3 regions of the Streptomyces sp. NPDC059850 genome follow, and region 3 is predicted to be linked to each of the others. Evidence: riboswitches for the same ligand, from Rfam matches in the RefSeq annotation. Region 3 holds a riboswitch; each other region holds the start of a gene.
What was found. Region 3 has a riboswitch for cobalamin ahead of cobN (cobaltochelatase subunit CobN). Riboswitches for the same ligand answer to the same signal wherever they lie in the genome.
Positions count from the first base shown of each region.

Region 1: linked by a shared signal. The riboswitch ahead of metE (5-methyltetrahydropteroyltriglutamate--homocysteine S-methyltransferase) and the one ahead of cobN (cobaltochelatase subunit CobN) in region 3 are both predicted to bind cobalamin.
Region 2: linked by a shared signal. The riboswitch ahead of ACFV9T_RS16000 (ribonucleoside-diphosphate reductase subunit alpha) and the one ahead of cobN (cobaltochelatase subunit CobN) in region 3 are both predicted to bind cobalamin.

Region 1 covers NZ_JBHWJI010000006.1:67,501-69,761, reverse strand. Annotated here, with positions in the region: gene ACFV9T_RS06945 (FG-GAP repeat domain-containing protein) at 1-70, opposite strand, end outside; gene ACFV9T_RS06940 (winged helix-turn-helix transcriptional regulator) at 230-613, shown strand; cobalamin riboswitch at 708-931, shown strand; gene metE (5-methyltetrahydropteroyltriglutamate--homocysteine S-methyltransferase) at 1,097-2,261, shown strand, end outside.
Region 2 covers NZ_JBHWJI010000016.1:158,934-161,194, reverse strand. Annotated here, with positions in the region: gene ACFV9T_RS16000 (ribonucleoside-diphosphate reductase subunit alpha) at 1-1,100, opposite strand, end outside; cobalamin riboswitch at 1,227-1,367, opposite strand; gene ACFV9T_RS15995 (FGGY family carbohydrate kinase) at 1,498-2,261, opposite strand, start outside.
Region 3 covers NZ_JBHWJI010000019.1:75,160-77,420, reverse strand. Annotated here, with positions in the region: gene cobN (cobaltochelatase subunit CobN) at 1-1,256, opposite strand, end outside; cobalamin riboswitch at 1,291-1,428, opposite strand; gene cobG (precorrin-3B synthase) at 1,503-2,261, shown strand, end outside.

The DNA of each region.
Region 1 (2,261 bases), on a different contig from region 3:
CGGCGAAGGTCAGGCTCAGGGCGGCGGCCGCGAGCGGCACGGCGATCAAACGTGAGCGCTTCCGAAGCATTGATGAACACCTTTCAGTTGCTGACGCACCGTGAGATGCCTGCGCTTGCACGGAAGTTCACCCACGAACACCGCGTTATCCGAATGTGATATTCCACCGATGCCGCCGTAGCGACAGCACTCTCTTGCGGTGACTGGGAAACCGTAGGAGAGTGCCCTGATGGTGACCAAACAACAGCTCAACGGCCTGCCCGAGGACGCGGACCTGAGGCGCGCGGACTCCCTGGCGCGCGAGATCTTCTCGGACGTGGCCAACAAGTGGGCACTCCTGATCATCGAGGCGATCGGCGAGCGCACCCTGCGCTTCAGCGAGCTGCGGAACGAGGTCGAGGGCGTCAGCCACAAGATGCTCACCCAGAACCTGCGCATGCTGGAGCGCAACGGCCTGGTCGACCGGAAGGTGTACCCCACCGTGCCGCCGCGGGTCGAGTACACCCTCACCGAGCCGGGCCGGGCCCTGCGCACCACGGTCGACGCCCTGTGCGGCTGGACCCACCAGTACCTCGACCGCATCGAGGACGCGCGCCAGCGCTTCGGCGCCTGACGGAGCGGGCCGCGTCGGCGAGGTGGCCCAGAGGGTGGCCCACCTCACCATCCGGATGGCGGACGGCCCTCTTCCCTCCCGCGCCCCACCCCGTAGGCTGGCCGGTGCAGCTGGTTCGCCCCGTCCGCCAGGCGGGACGCGTCGCAAGAGGGAACCCGGTGGGAATCCGGGACTGCCCCGCAGCGGTGAGCGGGAACGACCGCCGTCATGTGCACTGGGCCCGGCGACATCGGGCCTGGGAAGCGACGGCCAGTAGGTGTCCTCCCCCGGAGGACGTGCCCGCGAGTCCGAAGACCTGCCAGTGGCCCGCGTACGAACCACTCGTGCGCGGCATCTCGGTGACCTCGAGGGCGGGTCGGCGTACCTACCAGGCGGATGACCGCGCTGTGCCGCGCGGGGTCGTCTTCCGCCGGGTTCCGTCACCCTTCGCGCTCTCGTCCCGTCGCCGGGATCTCAGGGATTCATCTCGCGAAGGAGATCTCCGTGACCAGCAAGACCGCGGCCGCGGCAGCACGGGCCACCGTGTACGGCTACCCCCGCCAGGGCCGGAACCGGGAACTGAAGAAGGCGATCGAGGGCTACTGGAAGGGCCGCGTCACCGCCGACGCCCTCCGCGCCACCGCCGCCGAACTGCGCGCCACCAACTGGCGGCAGCTCTCCGGGGCGGGCGTCCACGAGGTGCCCACCGGCGACTTCTCGTACTACGACCATGTCCTCGACACCACCGTCATGGTCGGCGCGATCCCCACCCGGCACCGCGCCGCCGTCGAGGCCGACGCCCTGGACGGCTACTTCGCCATGGCGCGCGGCACCCAGGACGTGGCGCCGCTGGAGATGACGAAGTGGTTCGACACCAACTACCACTACCTGGTGCCCGAGCTGGGCCCGGACACGGTGTTCTCGGCCGACTCCACGAAGCAGGTGGCGGAGCTGAAGGAGGCCCTGGCCCTGGGCCTGACCGCCCGGCCCGTCCTGGTCGGCCCGGTCACCTACCTGCTGCTCGCCAAGCCCGCCCCCGGGGTGGCCGCGGACTTCGACCCGCTCACCCTGCTCGACCGGCTGCTGCCGGTGTACGCGGAGGTGCTGGCCGACCTGCGCGCGGCGGGCGCCGCGTGGGTGCAGCTGGACGAGCCCGCCCTCGTCCAGGACCGCACCCCGGCCGAGCTGAACGCCGCAGAGCGCGCGTACCGCGACCTCGGCGCGCTCGCCGACCGGCCGAAGCTGCTCGTGGCCACCTACTTCGACCGGCTCGGCGACGCCCTGCCGGTGCTGGCCAAGGCCCCGGTCGACGGGCTCGCGCTGGACTTCACCGAGGCGGCGGCCGCCAACCTGGACGCGCTGGCCGCCGTCGGCGGACTGTCCGGCAAGCGCCTGGTGGCGGGCGTGGTCAACGGCCGCAACATCTGGGTCAACGACCTGGAGAAGTCCCTGTCGACGCTGGGCACCCTGCTGGGTCTTGCCGACCGGGTCGACGTGGCCGCCTCCTGCTCCCTCCTCCACGTGCCGCTCGACGCGGCGGCCGAGCGGGACATCGAGCCGCAGATCCTGCGCTGGCTGGCCTTCGCGAAGCAGAAGACCGCCGAGATCGTCGCCCTCGCCAAGGGCCTCGCCCGGGGCACCGACGCCATCGCCGGTGAACTCGCCACCA
Region 2 (2,261 bases), on a different contig from region 3:
GGCGCGTCCGCCGGGGAGAACAGCGACCAGTCGGCGTCCGCCTCGACCCGGCGCATGAACTCGTCCGGGATCCAGTGCGCGATGTTGAGGTTGTGGGTGCGGCGGGCCTCTTCGCCCGTGTTGTCCCGCAGCTCCAGGAACTCCTCCAGGTCCGCGTGCCAGGTCTCCAGATAGACACAGGCCGCGCCCTTGCGACGGCCGCCCTGGTTGACGGCGGCCACGGAGGCGTCGAGCGTGCGCAGGAACGGCACGATGCCGTTGGAGTGCCCGTTGGTGCCGCGGATCAGCGAACCGCGGGCGCGGATGCGGGAGTACGACAGACCGATGCCGCCCGCGTGCTTCGAGAGGCGCGCGACCTGGTGGTAGCGGTTGTAGATCGAGTCCAGCTCGTCCAGCGGCGAGTCCAGCAGATAGCAGGACGACATCTGCGGGTGCCGGGTGCCGGAGTTGAACAGCGTGGGGGAGCTGGGCAGGTACGACAGCGTGCTGGTCATCCGGTACAGCTCGGCGACGTCGCCCAGCGCCCGCTCGGACGGGTCCTCGGCGAGCCCGCAGGCCACCCGCAGCAGGAAGTGCTGCGGGGTCTCGATCACCTGACGGGTGATCGGGTGGCGCAGCAGATAGCGGCTGTGCAGGGTGCGCAGCCCGAAGTAGCCGAAGCGGTCGTCCGCGCCGTCGGCCAGCGCCTGGTCGACCAGCGCGTCCAGCCGGGTGGCGTGGGTGGTGACGAACTCGGCGGTGGAGTCGGCGATCAGGCCCTCGCGGTGGCCCACGGCGACGGAGGCCGAGAAGGATTCCGCGCCCTGCCCGGCCGCCTCGTCGGCGATCGCGCGGGTCAGCAGCCGCGCGGCGAGCTTGGAGTACTCCGGCTCCTCGCCGATGAGCCCGGCCGCCGCCTCGGTCGCCAGGGAGCGCAACTCCGCCTCGTCCGAACCGGAGTGGCGGCCGCGCAGGGCGGCGGCCGCGACCCTGCCGGGGTCGGTGGCGGGCAGGTCGGCGGTGAGCGCGGTCAGGGTCCGCAGCAGGGCGGTCCCGGGCGCGTCGGCCGCTGCCATAGAGTCCGCTGCCTCTGAAACCGGATCGGCGGGCGCGATGGTCACTGAAGTGTTCTCCCTCGCTCGGCTGGGGGCCTGCGAGGGCGGTGCGCGATGGCCGCTTACGGGCATGCCGATTCCGCTTCAGGGCACACCGCGCAGCGTCCATCGACCCAACCCACGAGGCCCGGACGTATGCAGACGGCCGTCGGCAGGTCATCGGACTCACGGGTGCGCAAAAGCGCACACGTACACCGTTGCGGGACAGTTCCGGATTCCCACCGGATTCCCCTGCGGCGACAGCGAGCACGAGCATACATCTTGTGTCGCGCTGCGCACGCGCCCCCAGATGTTGTGTCGTCAGCTGGGTGGATTCGCATAGATGTGCTAGTCGCGTCAGGCTTTGGCCGCGCCGGAAGCCCCCTGGAAGCCTGCCGGAATCCCGCCGGAATCCCAGGGAAAACTAGCTCGCCGGGCCGCTCGTCCGCCATTCGTCCAGGGCACGGGCGAGGCGGTCGCGGTAGCCCGCGTAGCCGTCCTCGTACGCGCCGCGAAGCTCCGCCCGGGGCTCGACGGTACGGGACGCGGAGCGCCAGTGCGGGGCGTCCACGGGGTCGCCGAGGGACCGCCAGGCGACCGCCGCCGCGCCGCGCGCGCCGACTTCCGGCTCGTCCGGGACGGCCGCGGGGTGACCAATGACATCCGCGAAAATCTCCGTCCACGCGGCGGAGCGCACGCCCCCGCCGCACAGCGCGAGCCGCCCCGAGAGCCCGGCCGCCTCCAGGCAGTGGCGGGCCGCGTAGGCGACGGCCTCGCAGACGGCCCGTACGGCGTCGGCGCGGCTGGTGCCGAGGCCGAGGCCGTCCAACCGGCCCTGGGCGGCGGGCTCCACGAAGGGGGCGCGTTCCCCGGCGCCGGACAGGAAGGGCAGTGCGGTCACGCCGCCCGCGCCCGGCGGGCTCTGGCCGAGCAGGGTGTCCAGCTCGGCCGTGGTCGTCCCTGTGAGATCGAGCACCCAGCGCAGCGCGGCGGTGCCGACCATCGCGGGCATCGCGCGCAGCCAGCGGTCCTGATCCGGGACGCACAGCCACATTCCGGCCGGATCGGCGGCCGGGTCCACCACGGCGCGGTCGGTGAGCACCTGACAGGCCAGCGTGGTGCCGACGATGAGCAGCCCGTCGCCCACGTCCCGCACCCCGCTGCCGATGGCGCACGCCGGAAGGTCGT
Region 3 (2,261 bases):
ACCCGGACCGGGTTCTTGGCCAGCTGCTCCTCGGTGAGCCAGTCCTGGTCGTGGCCGCCCGCCTCGATGAGGGCGTAGATCAGCTCGTCGCCGACGCCGGAGACCAGGCCCGGAAGCGATCCGGGGCCCTCCTCGGGGCCGAGGTCGTACCCCTCGGCGCGCAGCCGGCGCAGCAGGGCGACGGCGCTGGCGGGGGTGTCGAGGCCGACCGCGTTGCCGATCCGGGAGTGCTTGGTGGGGTAGGCGGACAGGACGAGCGCGAGGCGCTTGTCGGCCGCCGGTATGTGGCGGAGCCGGGCGTGTCGTACCGCGATTCCGGCGACACGCACGGCGCGCTCGGGGTCGGGAGCGTAGACGGGCAGGCCGTCCTCGTCGACCTCCTTGAAGGAGAACGGGACGGTGATGAGCCGTCCGTCGAACTCCGGGACGGCGACCTGGGTCGCGGCGTCCAGCGGGGACAGGCCCTCGTCGTTCTCCTCCCACGCGCTGCGGGACGAGGTCAGGCACAGCGCCTGGAGTACGGGGACGTCGAGCCCGGCGAGCGCGCCCGCGTCCCACGACTCGTCGTCGCCGCCCGCCGACGCCTCGGCGGGGCGGGTGCCGCCCGCGGCGAGCACGGTGGTGACGACGGCGTCGGCCGCGCCGAGGGCCTCGATCAGCTCGGGTTCCGGGGCCCGGAGGGAGGCGACATACAGCGGCAGCGGGCGCGCCCCGGCGTCCTCCACGGCCTGGCACAGGGCTTCCACGAAGGCGGTGTTGCCGCTCATGTGGTGGGCCCGGTAGTAGAGCACGGCGATGGTCGGTCCGGTGACGTCCTCGCGCGCGGTGCGCTCCAGCGGACCCCAGGTGGGGGCGGGGGCGGGCGGCTCGAAGCCGTGGCCGGTGAGCAGCACGGTGTCGGAGAGGAACCGGGCCAGCTGCTCCAGGTTGGCGGGTCCGCCGTGGGCGAGGTAGGCGTGCGCCTCGGCGGCGATGCCCACGGGGACCGTGGACGCCTCCATGAGCTGGGCGTCAGGGGCCTGTTCACCGGTGAGCACGACGACGGGGAGGTCGCCCGCGAGCAGGGTTGCGAGGCCTTCCTCCCAGGCGCGGACGCCACCGAGGAGCCGTACGACGACGAGTTCGGCACCGTCGAGGAGGCCGGGCAGCTCGTCGAGCGCGAGCCGCGCCGGGTTGGCGAGGCGGTATGGCACCGGGCCCGTGGCCGCGCGGGCACTGAGCAGGTCGGTGTCGGACGTCGACAGCAGAAGGATCATGGCTCAGCGCGCCTTCCTCGGGGTCCGCGCCCCGGGCGGGTTGTGAAGACGGCGGGAGTTCCTGGCTCGCACGGCGGGCTGGCCGTGCTCACAGTGGCGGGACCGCACCGGATTCGCACCGGTTTCCTCCCCTAAACGCCGTCTTAAGCGTCCGGCGGGCCAGACGGCCCGCCGCAGAGCATAGTAGGCGTTCCTGACCTGGCACGGGACGGTGAGGGCCGACGAAACGTCGGTATGCTCGCCGCCATGTCCCTCCCCCCGACAACCGTCCCACCTGCGGATGAAGCGCCCCCACGCCGGGAGCGCGGACGCGATGACGCCTGCCCCGGCGCGCTGCGGCTGCACTCCGCGGACGACGGGTCCCTGGCGCGCGTCCGGACACCGGGCGGCCTGCTGACGGTGCGTCAGGCGCAGGCGCTGGCGCGGGTGAGCGAGGAGCTGGGGGACGGCGGGCTGGACCTCACCTCGCGCGGAAATCTCCAGCTCCGCGGCCTGGCGGCGACCTGCGGTGGCGAACTGGCGGCCGGGCTGCGGGACGCCGGACTGCTCCCCTCCGAGCGGTACGACCGGGTGCGCAACATCGTGGCGTCCCCGCTGAGCGGGCTCGACGGCGCCGGATACGGCGATGTCACGGCGTGGACGCGGGAGTTGGACGCCGCGCTGTGCGGTGGCGCGTGGGAAGAACTGTCCGGCTTGTCGGGCCGTTTCCTGTTCGCGATGGACGACGGCCGGGGCGATGTGGCCGCGCTGAGCGCGGATGTGACATTGATCGCAACGGGGGACGGCGGAGCCGTACTGCGGGTGGGCTCCGGGGCTGACGGGGTCGCGTTGGAGGTGCGGGCGCGGGATGTGCCGCGCGCCGCCGCGCTGGCCGCCGTGGAGTTCCTGGCCCGGGCGAGCGGCACGCGGGCGTGGCGGGTGCGCGACCTGCCCGCGCAACACGCCGTGACCGTCGACGGCTTGGCGGCGCGACTCGCGGACGAGGGCGTCGAAGCCGCGCGAATC